DNA from 2 places in the Tersicoccus mangrovi genome. Region 1 is predicted to be linked to the other one. Evidence: riboswitches for the same ligand, from Rfam matches in the RefSeq annotation. Region 1 holds a riboswitch; the other holds the start of a gene.
The links. Region 1 has a riboswitch for S-adenosylmethionine ahead of V6N00_RS06940 (ABC transporter ATP-binding protein). Riboswitches for the same ligand answer to the same signal wherever they lie in the genome.

Region 1 (8,316 bases):
TCACCCCGGTGTCGAAGCCGGCCAGGTGCAGGCCGCCGTGGAACCGCGCGTGCTCGATCTTCACGCACCGGTCCATCACGACGTTCAGCCCGGCGGCCTCGGCGTCGGCGGCCACGCCCTCGTGCCACGAGCCCAGCTGCAGCCAGATCGTGCTCGCGCCGGCATCGATCGCCTCGGAGAGCACCCCGGGCAGGTCGTCGTGCTTGCGGAAGACGTCGACGATGTCCGGCTTCTCCGGCAGGTCCGCCAGGGACGCGTACACCGGCTGCCCCAGGATCTCCTTCGCGACCGGGTTGACGAAGTACACCCGGTACGGCGAGGAGGAGAGCAGGTAGGTGGCGACGAAGTAGGACGCGCGGGACGGCTTGTCCGAGGCGCCGACGATGGCGACGACCTTCGCGTCGCGCAGGATGGACAGCCGCTCGGGCGCGGTGGGGCCGACCCAGGTGCGGCCGTCCTGCTGTTCGGTTCCGCTGGTGTTCGAGCTGGTCGTGGTGCTCATGCGCGTGCTCCGATCTCGCGTGACGCCTCGTCGTCGGCCGCGCCGGCCTCCGGCGTGACGAACGTGTCGTCGTTCTCCTCCAGCTCGCCGGACTCCTCCGCGACCTGCTGGGCCGCGGTGAGCGCCTGGTCGAGATCCCACAGGATGTCCTCGACGTCCTCGAGGCCCACCGAGATGCGGATCAGGTCCTCGTTGACACCGCCCGCGGCGAGCTGCTCCGCGGTCAGCTGCCGGTGGGTCGTCGAGCCCGGGTGCAGCACGAGCGTGCGGGAGTCGCCGACGTTGGCCAGGTGGCTGGCCAGCTGCAGCGCCTCGATGAACCGCTCACCGGTCGCCCGGCCACCGCGGACGCCGAAGCTGAACACCGAGCCGGGGCCGAGCGGGAGGTAGCGCTCGGCCCGCTCGTGGTGCGGGTGGGACGGGAGGCCGGCCCAGTTGACGTAGGAGACCCGCTCGTCGGCATCCAGCCACTCGGCGACCGCTCGGGCGTTCGCCAAGTGCGCGTCCATGCGCTGGGGCAGCGTCTCGACGCCCTGCAGCAGCTGGAACGCGGACTGCGCGGACAGGGACGGGCCGATGTCGCGCAGCTGCTCGGAGCGCAGCTTGGTCAGGAAGCCGTATTCGCCGAAGTTGCCCCACCACGAGACGTTGCCGTAGGAGGGGACCGGCTCCGTCATGACCGGGAACTTCCCGTTGCCCCAGTCGAACCGGCCCGACTCGACGACGACGCCGCCGAGGGTCGTGCCGTGGCCGCCGAGGAACTTGGTCGCCGAGTGGATGACGATATCGGCGCCGTGCTCGAGCGGGCGGATCAGGTACGGGGTGGACAGGGTCGCGTCGACGACGAACGGCACGCCGGCCTGGTGGGCCACCGCGGCGAGTCCGGCCAGGTCCGCGACCTCGCCGGACGGGTTGGCGACGACCTCGGTGTAGACGGCCCTGGTCTCGGGCCGGATCGCGGCGGCGTAGTCGGCCGGGTCGGTGCCGGAGACGAACGTCGTCTCGACCCCGAAGCGGCGCAGCGTCACGTCGAGCTGCGTGACCGTGCCGCCGTAGAGCTGGGAGGACGCGACGATGTGGTCGCCCGCCCCGGTCAGCGCCGCGAACGTGATGAACTCGGCGGCCATGCCCGAGGACGTGGCGACGGCGCCGATGCCGCCTTCCAGGGACGCGATCCGCTCCTCGAACGCGGCGACCGTCGGGTTGCCGATCCGCGAGTAGATGTTGCCGTACTTCTGCAGCGCGAAGAGGTTGGCGGCGTCGGCGGTGTCCTTGAACACGAACGACGTCGTCTGGTAGATGGGGACTGCCCGGGCGCCCTGTTCGGCGTCGGGGGTGCCACCCGCGTGCAGCGCGCGGGTGCGGAATCCGAAACGGTGGTCGGCCATGGGTCAGCGTCCTCCTGTCGTCGTGGCGGTCAGCTCGGGGTCCCCGAGCTCGACGCCGTGCTTGCGGGCCAGGTCGGCCTCGAGTTCACGCACGATCGGCAGGATGTCCCGGCCGAACGCGGCGACCTCCTCCTGGAAGTGCAGGTAGCAGGTCAGCAGCAGGTTCACGCCGTGCTGCTTGTAGGCGACGATGCGCTCCGCGATCTGCTCGGGAGTGCCGATCAGCTGGGTGCGGAATCCGTCGTTGTACTGGACGAGGTCCTCGAACGAGGAGTCCGCCCACATGCCCTTGCCGTCCTTGGTGGCCGGGCCGGCCTCCTGGACGGCGTCGTGGAAGCCCTCGACGGCGGGCCGGTGCGCCTTCTCGACGATCTCCCGCAGCGTGTCCCGGGCCTCCTTCTCGCTGTCCCGGGCGATGACGAACCCGTTGAGCCCGAAGCGTGGGGCCGTCCGGCCGATCGCGGCGGCCGAGGCGTGCACGTCGTTGAACTGCTCGTCGAACCCGTCGAAGTCCTTGCCGTTGGAGAAGTACCAGTCGGCGACGTGGCCCGCGGCGATCCGCGCGGCGGTCGAGTTGCCGCCGAAGAAGACGTCCGGGTGGGCGCGGCCGGGCACGTCGACCGGGGCGGGGGAGAGCGTGAAGTCGGAGATGTCGTAGTACGTCCCGTGGAACGAGAAGTCCTGCTCGGTCCACAGCCCCCGCAGGATCGAGATGAACTCCTCGGTGCGGGCGTACCGCTCGTCGTGCTCGAGCCAGGGCAGCCCGAACCCGTCGAACTCGGCACGCAGCCAGCCGGAGACGATGTTCACGGCGGCCCGGCCGTTCGAGATGTGGTCGGCGGTGATGATGTACTTCGCCAGCACGCCGGGGTGCCACATGCCCGGGTGCACGGCGGCGATCACCTTGAGCTTCTCGGTCGCGGCGAGCAGGGCGAGGGAGAACGACGTCGCCTCGTGCTGCTTGTCCGCGCCGTAGCTGGCGGCGTACCGGGTCTGCGAGAGGGCGTACTCGAAGCCGGCGTCCTCGGCGATCCGGGCCAGCTTCTTGTTGTAGTCGAAGTCCCAGCTCGTGCGCTGCTCGATCGTGGAGACGACGAGGCCGCCGGAGACGTTCGGCACCCAGTACGCGAACTTGAGGGGCTCGGCGAGATTGACTCGCTCGTCGATGCTGCTCATCGGGCTTCCTTCACTGACGTACCGCTCGCGGGTCCCGGCAATGCGCAGCCGGACAGGGGACGGCCCTGGCCGATGCTCAAAGATTGCTGTGCGCTCTCTTCCATCGCTTCTGGCGGTAGCACCGTGTGGTCAGCGGTTTCTTCGACCACGGTTGCTGCGGCGTCATCGATCCAGATCTCTCGGCCGCTCGGGATGGTGCTGCCATTGTGCTCCGCCGTCGTCGGGCGGATCAACCCGTGTCCGCCATGCGGCGTCACGTCCCGGCGTGAACTCGCGGGAGCGACCTCGGGCTTCGTCTACAGGCCGAAGCGGGGCGCCTCGATCGCGGGGCAGGTGTCCATCACGACGTCGAGCCCGGCCGCGGCGGCCCGGGCGGCGGCGTCCTCGTCGACCACGCCGAGCTGCAGCCACACGGCGCCCGCGCCGACGGCGATGGCCTGATCCACCACGGCACCGACCTTCGTCGAGTTGACGAAGCAGTCGACGACGTCGACGGGACCGCCGGCCTGCACGGCGTCGGCCAGCGTGCGGTGTCCCGGTTCCCCCAGGGCCGCCTCCCCGCGCGGGTTGACCGGCAGGATGCGCATGCCGAGGTGGTCCCGCAGCATCGCCGCGATGCGGGGCGCCACCCGGCGTGGGTTCTCGCTCAGGCCGACGACGGCCCAGCGCCCGGGCGTCGTGAGCAGGCGGCGGATCGTCTCGGGGTCGTTCCGGTGGCTCATGGCTTCATTCTCCGCCCCTGTTCCCGCCGGCTCGTCGATCGAGTCGGCGGTGGGGGTCGAGTGTGACGCGCCGTGGCGGTCCCGCCGCCGACCGACTTGCCGGACGGCCCCGTCGTGCCGTTACAGTGGCGGCATACCATCCCGAGCGGCCGAGAGATCTGGCTCGTCGACGCCGCAGCAACCCACCGATCCGTCGGAAGGGTGCTACCGCCAGGATCGATGGAGTTGATCTCACGTGTCTCTGTTCTCGCCCGCGCGCCATGCCGCCTCCGGGGTGGCCGACCCGGCGGACTCCCCGCACTTCTGGAGCGACGGGGACGCCGGCATCACCTTCGACGGGGTCGGCCGCAGCTTCGGCCCGCACGACGTCCTCGCCGGTGTCCACCTGGAGGTGGCGCCCGGTGAGGTGATCGCGGTGCTCGGCCCGAGCGGCTGCGGCAAGTCGACCCTGCTGCGCCTCGCCGCCGGGCTGGACGCCCCGAGTGCCGGGTCCGTCGTCATCGGCGACGCCCCGGTGCGCCCCTGGGACCCGCGCTGCGCGGTCGCCTTCCAGGAACCGCGCCTGCTGCCGTGGCGCACGCTGCGGGAGAACGTCGCGCTCGGGCTGCCCCGCACCGGCCGCCGCCGGACCGCTGCGCAGGACGCCCGCATCGACGAGCTGCTGGCCCTCGTGGGCCTGTCCGGATTCGCCGGTCACCGCCCGCGGGCCGTCTCCGGCGGCATGGCGCAGCGCGCCTCCCTCGCCCGAGCGCTGGCACGCGACCCGCAGGTGCTCCTGCTCGACGAGCCGTTCGGCGCCCTCGACGCCCTCACCCGCCTGAAGATGCAGGACCTCCTGCTCTCCGTGCACGACGCCTCCCCGGCGACCATCCTGCTCGTCACCCACGACGTCGACGAGGCGCTCCAGCTCGCCGACCGCGTCGTCCTCCTCGGCTCGACCGACGGCGGCAGCACCGGTCAGGTCGGTGTGGGAGCACCCGGTCGGGCGCCCGCGGGCGTGCGCTCCGTGCACACCGTGCCGGGGTCGCGACCTCGGGACCGTGGCTCGGCCGATCTGGCGCGCATGCGCGCCGACCTGTTCACCGCGCTCGGCGTCGACGCCCACTGACCGCCCGCCGGTCCACCGGATCAGCGAGCCGGCGAGCTGCGCGGTCCCGCAGCGCCGCGGCCTGCGCCCGTGGCGCGACCGTGTGCGCACCCCTCCCGTTCGACCCTGTTCTGTTTCGCTCCACCTGTCCCTTCTTCTCCGTACCATCACGTCGTCCGTCTCGACCTCCAGAGGATCACCATGGCCCGCCGCCCTGCCCGTCTCGTCCGCTCCGCCCTCACCGCCGTCGCCGTCGTCACCGCCGCGACCCTGACCCTGACCGGGTGCGCCGGCGAGGGCTCCGGCTCGTCGACCGCAGCCGCCGCGGGCGGGGGTGGCAACGGCAAGACCCTGACCATCGACTTCGCCACGTACAACCCGCTCTCCCTCGTGATCAAGCAGAAGGGCTGGCTCGAGGCGGCGCTGAAGGAGAAGGGCGTGACCGTCACCTGGGTGCAGTCCGCGGGCTCGAACAAGGCCAACGAGGCGCTGCGCTCGGGTGCCATCGACGTCGGATCCACCGCCGGCTCGGCCGCGCTGCTCGCCCGCGCCAACGGCTCGCCCATCCGCACCGTCGACATCTACTCGCAGCCCGAGTGGTCCGCGCTCGTGACCACCCCGAAGACCGGCATCACCTCGGTGGCCGACCTGAAGGGCAAGTCCGTGGCCGCGACCAAGGGCACCGACCCCTACTTCTTCCTGCTGCAGGCGCTCGCCGCCAACGGCCTCAAGGCGTCGGACATCACCGTGCAGAACCTGCAGCACGCCGACGGCCGCACGGCGCTGGACAACGGATCCGTGCAGGCCTGGGCCGGTCTTGACCCGATCATGGCCGCGGCCCAGAAGAACGGCGACAAGCTCTTCTACCGCAACGTCGCCTTCAACACCTACGGGTTCCTCAACGCCCGCGAGGACTTCCTCAAGAGCCAGCCCGAGATCGCCCAGACCGTCGTGAACACGTACGAGGCGGCCCGGGCGTGGGCCAAGGGACACACCGCGGAGACCGCGGCGATCCTCGCCGACGTCGCGAGCATCGACAAGACCGTCGCCACCCAGGTGATCGCCCGCACCAACCTCGGCGTCGACCCGGCACCGGGTGCGAAGCAGCGGGCCGTGCTGCAGAAGGTCGGGAAGATCATCGTCGACTCCGGCGACGTCAAGGACGCCGGCACCGTCGACGCCGCCCTGAACGCCCTGCTCGACGACGAGCTGGTCACCAAGGCCGATCCCTCGGCGGTGACCACCAAGTGAGTTCGCCCGTCCCCGACACCCGGGTCGACGCCCCCACGGCGGCCTCCACAGCGGGCCCGGCGGCGCGCGGGGCGTCAACCCCCGGCCGCCGCCGGATCCCGCGCGGCCTGCGCTGGGCCGCCGGCCTCGTCGTCCCCCTCCTGCTGCTCGCCCTGTGGCAGGTGACCACCGCCCTCGGCGTGTTCACGCCCGTGCAGCTGCCCCCGCCGGCCGATGTCCTGGCCGCCGGCGTGGAGCTGCTGCGCCGCGGGCAGTTGGGCACGCACGTGTGGATCTCCACGCAGCGCGTCCTGCTCGGGTTCCTCCTCGGGGCCGTCGTGGGCCTGGCCGCCGGCGCCCTCGTCGGGCTGTCCCGGCTGTCCTCCCTGCTGTTCGCGCCCACCATCGGCGCCTTCCGGGCCGTGCCGTCGCTGGCCTGGGTGCCGTTGCTCCTGCTCTGGATCGGCATCGGTGAGAACTCCAAGGTCCTGCTCATCGCCATCGGCGCGTTCTTCCCCGTCTACACGACGGTCGCGCTCGCCCTCCGCCACGTCGACCCCCACCTGGTCGAGGCAGGCCGGGCCTTCGGCTACGGCGGTGTGCGGCTGCTGCTGACCGTGCAGCTGCCCGCGATCCTGCCCGCCGTCGTCTCGGGGCTGCGGCTCGCGCTGGCCCAGGCATGGCTGTTCCTCGTCGCGGCCGAGTTGCTCGCCTCCTCGATGGGCCTGGGCTTCCTGCTCATCGATTCGCAGAACAATGGACGGACGGACCGGCTGCTGCTGGCGATCGTGCTGCTCGCGATCCTCGGCAAGGTGACCGACGCGGTGCTGGGCCTCGCGCAGCGGGCAGCGGAACGGACATGGGCATGACGGACGGAGTGATCGAGATGGACGACGGGGTGCGGACCGGCCTGACCGCCGAGGACGAACGACGCGGGGACGTCGTCAACCCCGCCCACGAGGGCGACGAGGCACGCGTCGCGTTCTGGGAGCGGCAGGCGCAGCGGCTGGACTGGGCTCAGCCGTGGCACACGGCGCACCGGTTCGAGCCGGCGGCCGCCGTTGCTGGACAGGTGACGGACGACGGCGAGCCGGTCTACGCCCCGCCGGTCATCGAGTGGTTCGCCGGCGGCAAGCTGAACGTGGCGTACAACTGCGTCGACCGGCACGTCGAGGCCGGCCGCGGCGGCCACGTCGCCCTGCACTTCGAGGGCGAGCCCGGCGACCGGCACACCTACACGTACGCGGACCTGCAGCGGGAGGTCAGCCGCGCCGCCAACGCGCTCGAGAAGCTCGGCGTCGTCGCGGGGGACCGGGTGGTCATCTACCTGCCCGTCATCCCCGAGACCGTCATCATCACCCTGGCGTGCGCCCGCATCGGCGCCGTCCACTCCCTCGTGTTCGGCGGGTTCTCGGCCGAGGCGCTGCGCTTCCGTGTCGAGGACACCGGGGCGAAGGTGCTCGTCACGTCCGACGGGCAGTACCGGCGCGGCGCCGCCGTCCCGGTCAAGGGATTCGCCGACGCCGCCGTCAGCGGCACCAACAACATCGAGCACGTCGTCGTCGTGCGCCGCACCGCCAAGCCCGGCGCCGCGAGCGGTCGACCCGGCGTCGTCCCGATCGGCGCGCGCGGCGCCCGGTCGACCGCCGAGAGCGCCGTGCCGTGGACCGAGGGCCGGGACGTGTGGTGGCACGAGCTGCTGGCCACCGTGCCGGACACCCACACCCCGATCGCCTTCGACGCCGAGTCCCCGCTGTTCATCATGTACACCTCCGGGACCACGGGCCGTCCGAAGGGCCTCGTGCACACGATGGGCGGCTACCTCGTGCAGACCGCCTACACGCACGCGCTGCTGTTCGACCTGCTGCCTGCGGCGGTCGGTGCAGCCGGGGAGAGGAGGGTCGACGAGCTCTCCACCGCCGTCGATCCCGTGCGGCGGGACGCCACCGTGCACTGGTGCACCGCGGACCTGGCCTGGGTCACCGCCCACACGTACGAGATCTACGGGCCGCTGGTCAACGGCGTCACCGAGGTGATCTACGAGGGCACCCCCAACACCCCGCACTTCGGGCGACACCCGGAGATCATCGAGCGGTACGGCGTCACGAACTACTACACGGCGCCGACCCTCGTCCGCTCCCTGATGGGCGCCTTCCCCGACGGCGTCCCGGCCACCTACAACCTCGACTCGGTACGCCTGATCGGCACGGT
Region 2 (8,316 bases), on a different contig from region 1:
CACGCCCGTCATCAACGACGTCTCCGTGCTCGACGCCAAGGGCCAGCCGGTGCGCGACGGCAACGGCACCGTGCAGACGACGCGGGCCGGCTTCGTCGGCATCGGGCCGACGCAGGCGATGGTGCCGCAGCCCGTCACCGAGGTGCTGCCGACGGTCGGGCAGAACGTCGGCGCCGTCGTCGGCGTCGTCCTGCACCTGCCGCAGCGGATGGTGGAGGTCGGCCAGGCCGCGTTCACCAGCGCGCCGCGGGACCCGAACGGTCCCATGAGCGTCGTCGGTGTCGGCCGCATCGCCGGCGAGGTCGCCGCGACCGACCAGATCGACGTGAAGTCGAAGGTCGCGGGGCTGATCGGGCTCGTCGGCAGCGTCAACATCGCCCTCTTCGTGTTCAACCTCATTCCGCTGCTGCCGCTGGACGGCGGCCACGTCGCCGGGGCCCTGTGGGAGGCGATCCGCCGTGGCTTCGCCCGGATGTTCAAGCGTCGCGATCCCGGCCCGGTCGACATCGCCAAGCTGATGCCGGTGACGTACGTGGTCGCGGGGCTGCTGCTCGTGATGGGCGCGCTGCTGATCTTCGCCGACATCGTCAAGCCCGTGAACCTCTTCTGAGGCCGGCCCTGGGCCCCATCGTGACGCCGCGGGCCGCCGCGGGTCCGCGCTGCTGGCGAACGATCCGGCCCCCGGGACGGCGACGAAGACAACGAGGGGGATAATGGACGTCGGTCCACCGATCCGTGAGGAGAGACTTTGACCTCGGTCAGCCTGGGAATGCCCGCTTCGCCGCCGCCGGTGCTCGCACCGCGACGGAAGACCCGCCAGATCAAGGTGGGCAGCGTCGGTGTCGGGTCCGACTACCCGGTCAGCGTCCAGTCCATGACGACGACGCCCACCACGGACATCAACGCCACCCTGCAGCAGATCGCGGAACTCACCGCGTCAGGCTGCGACATCGTCCGCGTCGCGTGCCCGAGCCAGGACGACGCCGACGCACTGCCGATCATCGCGAAGAAGTCGCAGATCCCGGTGATCGCCGACATTCACTTCCAGCCCAAGTACGTGTTCGCCGCGATCGAGGCCGGTTGCGCCGCGGTCCGCGTCAACCCGGGCAACATCCGCAAGTTCGACGACCAGGTCAAGGAGATCGCTCAGGCGGCGAAGGACCACGGCACGTCGATCCGCATCGGCGTCAACGCCGGCTCCCTCGACAAGCGGATCATGGACAAGTACGGCAAGGCGACGCCCGAGGCGCTCGTCGAGTCCGCCGTGTGGGAGGCGTCCCTCTTTGAGGAGCACGACTTCCACGACTTCAAGATCTCCGTCAAGCACAACGACCCCGTCGTCATGGTGCGCGCCTACGAGCTGCTCGCCCAGCGCGGCGACTGGCCGCTGCACCTGGGCGTGACCGAGGCCGGTCCCGCGTTCCAGGGCACCATCAAGTCCGCCACCGCGTTCGGTGCGCTGCTGTCCCAGGGCATCGGCGACACCATCCGCGTCTCCCTCTCGGCCCCGCCGGTCGAGGAGGTCAAGGTCGGCAACCAGATCCTGCAGTCGCTGAACCTGCGGCCGCGCAAGCTCGAGATCGTCTCCTGTCCGTCCTGCGGGCGTGCCCAGGTGGACGTCTACACGCTGGCCGACAAGGTGACCGAGGGGCTCGAGGGCCTGACCGTGCCGCTGCGCGTGGCCGTCATGGGCTGCGTCGTCAACGGCCCGGGCGAGGCCCGTGAGGCCGACCTCGGCGTGGCGTCCGGCAACGGCAAGGGCCAGATCTTCGTCAAGGGCGAGGTCGTCAGGACCGTGCCCGAGGACCAGATCGTCGAGACCCTGATCGACGAGGCGATGCGCATCGCCGAGGAGATGGGGGAGACCGGTGGCGAGGACGCCGTCGCGGGCAGCCCCGTGGTCAGCGTCAGCTGAGCTGAGCGCCCCCGTGCCGGTCGGCGTCGACGGTGTCCGTGAGCTCGGTGCCGCGGACACGGCTGCCCTGCGCGAACTCGTCGCCGCGGACCCCGTGGCGAACATCTTCCTCGACTCCCAGCTCGGCTCCCGCGGCATCGTCGCCGGGACCGGGCGGATCCTCGGGCACGTCGACGGCGGCCGACTGACGGCCGCGTGCTGGGCCGGGGCGAACGTCGTCCCCGTGGGGGCGACGGCGGACGTCGCGGAGCCGCTCGCGGACGCCCTCGTGGCCCTGCGTCGCCGGTTCTCCTCGATCTTCGGCCCCGCCGACTCGGTCCTGCCGCTGTGGGACGCGATCAAGGGCCGCAGCCCGCACCCGTTCGACGTCCGGCCGGACCAGCCGCTGCTCGCCGTCGGGCCCGACGTGCCCGTGCGCGGTCCCGGCCTCGTGCGGCTTGCCGGCCAGGAGGACTTCGACGTCGTGCTGCCCGCCTCCGTGGACATGTTCACCGAGGAGGTCGGGTACAGCCCCCTGCAGGCGGGGGAGCAGTCCTACCGGGAGCGGGTGCGCGGCTTCATCGCCGCCGGGCAGTGCCTCATCCACCGGGACCGCGACGGCGACATCGTGTTCAAGGCCGACCTCGGCACGATCAGCGCCCATGCGAGCCAGATCCAGGGGGTGTGGGTCAATCCGCGGCACCGCGGTCAGGGCCTCGCCGCGGGCTTCATGGCCGACGTCGTGACCCTCGCCCGGCGCCGTGCGCCCGTCGTCAGCCTCTACGTCAACGACTTCAACACGCGCGCCCGCGCCGTGTACGAACACGTGGGTTTCACCCCGGTCGGCCGGTTCGCCACCGTCCTGTTCTGAGGACCGGTCAGCGCAGGAAGCGGGCCGGCGCCGTGGTGCGACGGATCGCGGTGAGCTGTTCGCGCTGGTCACCGGCGCGCCGCTGCAGCCGTTGCAGGGCCGGCCGGTCCAGTCCCGCGTCCGCCGGCAGCGCCAGCAGGGTGTCCCACAGGGATTCCTTCATGTCGACCGCGGACTCCAGCGCCTCGATCTCCATCTGCGCCGCCTGGGTGCCGCGGCGGCGTAGCGGGTTGATCGGGTCGAGCCGGGCGACGGTGGCCGAGGCGATGCCGATCACCCGGCGCACCGGAGGGATCCGGTAGCCGAGCCGGCGGATCAGCGCCGCCAGGTCGCGGCGGTCGGCGTCCACGTCCGCAGTCAGGCGGCGCATCGCCGGTCCGTGCTCGGTCGACGCCCACGTGCGGCTCACCGCCCGGAAGAGACGCAGGCCGGAACCGGCGGCGAGCAGGTGGTGCACGAGGTAGGGGGCCAGTTGGTCGTCGTCGAGTCGCTCGTGTCCGTTCGCCATACCGCCATTGAACACGTCGCGGCAGCGCTCCGCGAGTGCGCTGGTGGCCGCCGCGGAGTGCGCCGCGTCAGAACCGCGACCCGGGGGAGGGGCGGGCCTCGCCGATGGCGTTCAGCCCCTCGGGCGGGGTGCCGTTGACGAACCAGTCGCCGATGGCGCGCGCCCGGAACACCGCCGGGTTGTGGGTGGCGACGGTCTGGGCGTTGCGCCAGTGCCGGTCCAGGCCCTTCTTCGTGCTCGTGGCGGACGCGCCGGAGGCCTCGAACAGCTGCTGTGCGGCGGCGAGGGCGAGCTCGGGCACGGTCACCTGGGCCTGTTCGACGTCGACCTCGGCCCGCAGCTGCGCCGGGGTGGCCGGCGCCGGTTCCTCGCCCGCGCCGGTGGCGGCCGGGGCATCGACCAGCGCCCGGTCGAGGCTGCGGGCGGCGGCCAGCACGGTGGCCTCGGCCGCGAACGCGTTTGCGGCGATCCGGCCGACCACCTGCTGGATCAGCGGGTCCTCCCGGAACGGCAGGCCCGAGCCGGTGTTGAAGGTCCGCGTCCGGCCGGCGACGATCGTGGCGGCGTCGTCCCGGGCGGCCCGGGCGATGCCGGCGAGCACCGCGAGCAGCACGAGCTGGAAGAACGCGGCCTCGTGCACCGCCTCCGCCGAGCCGACCACCCGGTCCAGCACGTCGATGTCGTCGACCAGGACGTCGGTGAACGTGGCGGTGCCGGTGCCGGTCAGGCGCTGCCCGAACCCGTCCCAGTCGTCCTCGACGGTGACGCCGGCCGCGGTCACGGGGACGACGGCGAAGCGGCGGCCGAGCGCGCCGTCGAGGGCGGCGCTGACGCGGGTGTGGTCGGAGAAGATCGTGCCGGTCGTGTAGTACTTCGTGCCGTCGAGTCGCCAGGCGCCGGCCCCGTCCCGGCGCAGGGTGGTGTTCACCGTCCCGAGGGCGTTGCCGCCGCGCTCGGTCGAGGCGTTGCCCACGGTCTGGCCGCCGGCGATCCGGCGGTACCAGCGCCGGCGCACCGCCTCCGGCTGCCAGCGCAGCGATTCGGTGAACCCGAGGTGGGACCGGTAGAGGTGGGCGATGTTCGAGTCCGCGGCCGCGAGGTCGACCAGCAGCCGGATCACCGTCTCGACGGAGGCCCCCGCGCCGCCGTGCTCGGCCGGCACCCGCAGCGCGCCGAACCCGGCCTCGTCGAGCCACCGCACCGGATCGTGGGGGAGGGTCCGCTCCTGGTCGCGACGCAGTGCGTCCGCGGCGATGCGGGCGATGATCGGGGCGAAGCGGGCGTGCACCCGCGCGTACTCGGCGGCGGGGTCGACCGGCGGGGAGGAGGACGCGGGCGCAGGGGAAACGGTCGTGGTCATCGGCACATCAGCTCCATCGCACCTGGCGGTAGCACCGGCTCCGGAGAGTGGTTGCTGCGGCGTCGTGGAGCCAGGTCTCTCGGCCGCTCGGGATGGTGGGCGCCCCCGGGGGGACACGCTCAGCCCAGACGACGACCGGGTGCTGTCGCAAGTCCGCGGTGGCGCGCACGGGACACACGAGGTCATACACCGCTGGACAAGAAACCCAAAGGTTGCGTATTCTGATGCCGTGGACGACGGGTTCACCGCCATCGCCCATCCGGCCCGACGGGCCCTGATCGGCGAGCTGGCGGAACGGAACGACCAGACGCTGTTCGAGCTGACCATCCGGCTGCTCGAGCGGCACGGACTGCCCCTGACCCGGCAGGCCGTCGCCAAGCACGTCGGCGTCCTCAAGGAGGCCGGTGTCGTCACGGTCAGCACCCGCGGCCGGACGACCATCCATCACCTGCACGCAGGCGCGCTCGCGCCCGTCCGCGACTGGTTCGCCCGCCTCCCGGAGGCCGGAGCCACCCGCATCGAGAACCCCACCGAGCACCCCATCACGTCCACCCGGGAGCAGCCATGATCATCACCACCATGAGCATCTTCGTCGACGACCAGCAGGCCGCGCTCGACTTCTACACCGGCCCGCTGGGCTTCGTGCCGCAGCAGGACATCCCGCTCGGTGGGCCGTACCGGTGGCTGACCGTCTCCTCGCCCGAGCACCCCGACGGCGTCCAGATCTCCCTCGAGCCGGCCGAGCACCCCGCGGTCGGGCCGTTCCGGGACGCGCTCGTCGCCGACGGCATCCCGTTCACCAGCTTCGGCGTCACCGACGTCGCCGCGGAGTACGAGCGCCTGCGCGGCCTCGGCGTCGTGTTCACCCAGGAACCGCTGAGCCAGGGGCCGGTCACCACCGCGGTGTTCGACGACACGTGCGGCAACCTCATCCAGCTCGCCGCGTTGACCGGCGCCCCGACCGACTGATATGTAGCTCGGTTCGTCAACGCCGCCCACCCCCACCTCAAGGAGGAAGAGCCGGATATGGCAGGGCGCATGCCAGCGAATCTCGGACCCGACCGACGTCTGGTAGCCTCGCCGCAAACGATCGTCTACGGCGGAGCCGCCTCGTGATCGCCGAAAAAGTCGGCGCATCGTTCCGCTACCCACGACGCACTATCAGTCATTGTTCCACTGGCGCTCGGCTTCCTGCCCAGCGAGCGCAAGCGGCCTGCAACTCGCCGCTGATTCGCACAGCCGCGTTGGTTGGCACAGGGCCGCGCTGACGACCGCGGTCGTGACGATTACCCCTTTGCGGTACCGGCTCATCATCAGAACCGCTGTCAACGTCACGATGATAACGAGCACAAGGACGAATGGCGCGACCACCGCAAGCGTGTACAGAGCGTATGCCCTGGGATCGAGCAGCGGACCCGGGCACTATCCCGGCTCGATCGCTACAGATCAACTCAAGGCGAGCCCCTTGACACGTGGTTCCTGGGGGCGTTCGCTGTCTAGCGGGGCCGGCGTCGGAGAGGCCTGCCGGAAAGACATCGAGCAACACGATCGGATCGGAGTAGACATGAAAGCAGTGGTGTACGAGGGACCCCGTCAGGTCAGCACGAAGGACGTCCCGGACGCGAAGATCGAGCGACCCACCGATGTCCTGGTCAGGGTAACGACGACGAACATCTGCGGCTCGGACCTCCACATGTACGAGGGGCGGACTTCCTTCGAAGTAGGCCGGACGTTCGGTCACGAGAACATGGGGGAGGTCATCGAAGTCGGTAGTGGCGTGGAGAAGGTCAGGGTCGGAGACCGGGTTGTGCTCCCGTTCAACATCTCGTGCGGATTCTGTAAGAACTGCGAACGCGGCCTGACCAACTACTGTCTCACCACCCAGCCCGAACCATCATTCGCCGGAGCGGCCTATGGGTTCGCCGACATGGGTCCCTATGGCGGTGGCCAAGCGGAGCTGCTCCGCGTGCCTTTCGGTGACCACAACGCGCTGCGCCTGGGCGAGGATGCGGAGGAGAGGGAGAACGATTACGTCATGCTCTCTGACATCTTCCCCACCGGCTACCATGCCACCGAGATGGCCGGCGTGATACCCGGCGACAGCGTTGTGATCGCTGGGGCGGGTCCGGTCGGATTGATGGCCGCCCTGTCCGCGATGATCAAGGGCGCAGCAAAGGTGATGGTGGTCGATCGCCACCCTGACCGGCTCGCGCTGGCCGAGCAGATCGGTGCGATTGCCATCGACGACTCCAAGGTCGACCCCGTGCAGGCTGTGCTGGACGAGACGATGGGGCTCGGAGCTGACCGTGGTTGCGAATGCGTGGGCTACCAGGCCCACGATCCCCAGGGCAACGAGGACACCGCCGCCACGCTGAACATGCTCATCAACTCGGTGCGTTTCACCGGAGGAATCGGCACCGTTGGCGTGTTCGTTCCCCAGGATCCGGGGGCCAAGGGCGAATTGGCCAAGCAGGGCAAGGCGGCCATCGACTTCGGAACGCATTGGTTTAAGGGGCAGACCATGGGGAGCGGTCAGGCCCCGGTCAAGCGGTACAACCGCCGGCTGCGAGACTTGATCGCGGCCGGGAAGGCGACCCCTTCGTGGATCGTCTCCCACGAGATCTCGTTGGACCAGGCTGCCGATGCCTACAAGAACTTCGACGCCCGGTCCGAGGGTTGGACCAAGGTCCTCATCAAGCCCGGGATGTCGACCGAGAAGAAGGCGAACTGATATGGCCGAGACGCTGCAGGGCAAGAGAGTCGCCATCCTCGCCGCCGACGGGGTCGAGCGAGTCGAGCTCGAGCAGCCCCGCGAGGCGCTGGAACGGGCCGGCGCTCAGACAGAGGTTCTCTCGATCCATGACGGTGAGATTCAGGCCCGTGAGAACGACCTGGATGAAGCGGGCACGTTCACCGTCGACGGGTTGGTCGCCGACGCCTCGGTGGGCGACTACGACGCCCTGCTTCTCCCGGGCGGCACGGTGAACCCCGACCAGCTCCGGGTCGACAAGGACGCCGTTTCCTTCGTCCGCGAGTTCGTCGAGAGTGGCAAGCCCGTGGCGGCGATCTGTCACGGGCCGTGGACGCTGATTGAGGCTGGTGTGGTCGGAGGTCGCACCTTGACGTCCTTCCCGAGCATCCGCACGGATCTCCGCAACGCCGGTGCTGAGGTCGTTGACCAGGATGTCGTGGTCGACGGGAACCTGATCACCAGCCGCTCGCCCGATGACCTGCCTGCGTTCTGCGATACGGTCGTGGTGAAATTTGCGAGCAATTCGACCCAGGAAGAGGTGACGTCGTGAGCGTGACGAAGGGACTGCTTGTCAGGCTGGAGGCCCTGCCCGGCAAGGAAGACGAGGTCCAGGAATTCCTCGGCATCGGGCGAGGACTCGTCGAGGAGGAACCGGCCACCGTCGCGTGGTTCGCGATCCGTCTCGGCCCGTCCTCCTTCGGGATCTTCGACGTGTTCCCCGATGACGCCGGCCGCGACGCGCACCTGTCCGGCGCAGTCGCTGCCGCTCTCGGCGAGCAGACCGGCAAACTGTTCAGCGAGCCGACGATCGAGAAGTTGGACCTCCTGGGCTCCAAACTCCCCGCCTGACACCGCAGACCGGGAGTACTGGCACAGAAAGGAGGGGTCGCTGCGCGCGGTGACTTCGGGCTTACACAGCCCGCTGACGTCG

Region 2: linked by a shared signal. The riboswitch ahead of V6N00_RS16830 (acyl-CoA dehydrogenase family protein) and the one ahead of V6N00_RS06940 (ABC transporter ATP-binding protein) in region 1 are both predicted to bind S-adenosylmethionine.

Annotation. Positions count from the first base shown of each region.
Region 1 covers NZ_JBAJMW010000003.1:183,165-191,480, reverse strand. Annotated here, with positions in the region: gene V6N00_RS06960 (CoA-binding protein) at 1-502, opposite strand, end outside; gene V6N00_RS06955 (O-acetylhomoserine aminocarboxypropyltransferase/cysteine synthase family protein) at 499-1,890, opposite strand; gene sfnG (dimethylsulfone monooxygenase SfnG) at 1,894-3,066, opposite strand; SAM riboswitch class I at 3,164-3,265, opposite strand; gene V6N00_RS06945 (CoA-binding protein) at 3,363-3,788, opposite strand; SAM riboswitch class I at 3,922-4,014, shown strand; gene V6N00_RS06940 (ABC transporter ATP-binding protein) at 4,024-4,896, shown strand; gene V6N00_RS06935 (aliphatic sulfonate ABC transporter substrate-binding protein) at 5,077-6,126, shown strand; gene V6N00_RS06930 (ABC transporter permease) at 6,123-6,974, shown strand; gene V6N00_RS06925 (AMP-binding protein) at 6,992-8,316, shown strand, end outside.
Region 2 covers NZ_JBAJMW010000011.1:73,656-81,971, forward strand. Annotated here, with positions in the region: gene V6N00_RS16810 (M50 family metallopeptidase) at 1-610, shown strand, start outside; gene ispG (flavodoxin-dependent (E)-4-hydroxy-3-methylbut-2-enyl-diphosphate synthase) at 749-1,915, shown strand; gene V6N00_RS16820 (GNAT family N-acetyltransferase) at 1,929-2,765, shown strand; gene V6N00_RS16825 (hypothetical protein) at 2,773-3,273, opposite strand; gene V6N00_RS16830 (acyl-CoA dehydrogenase family protein) at 3,341-4,633, opposite strand; SAM riboswitch class I at 4,644-4,732, opposite strand; gene V6N00_RS16835 (ArsR/SmtB family transcription factor) at 4,863-5,201, shown strand; gene V6N00_RS16840 (VOC family protein) at 5,198-5,602, shown strand; gene V6N00_RS16845 (glutathione-independent formaldehyde dehydrogenase) at 6,198-7,364, shown strand; gene V6N00_RS16850 (type 1 glutamine amidotransferase domain-containing protein) at 7,366-7,935, shown strand; gene V6N00_RS16855 (putative quinol monooxygenase) at 7,932-8,234, shown strand.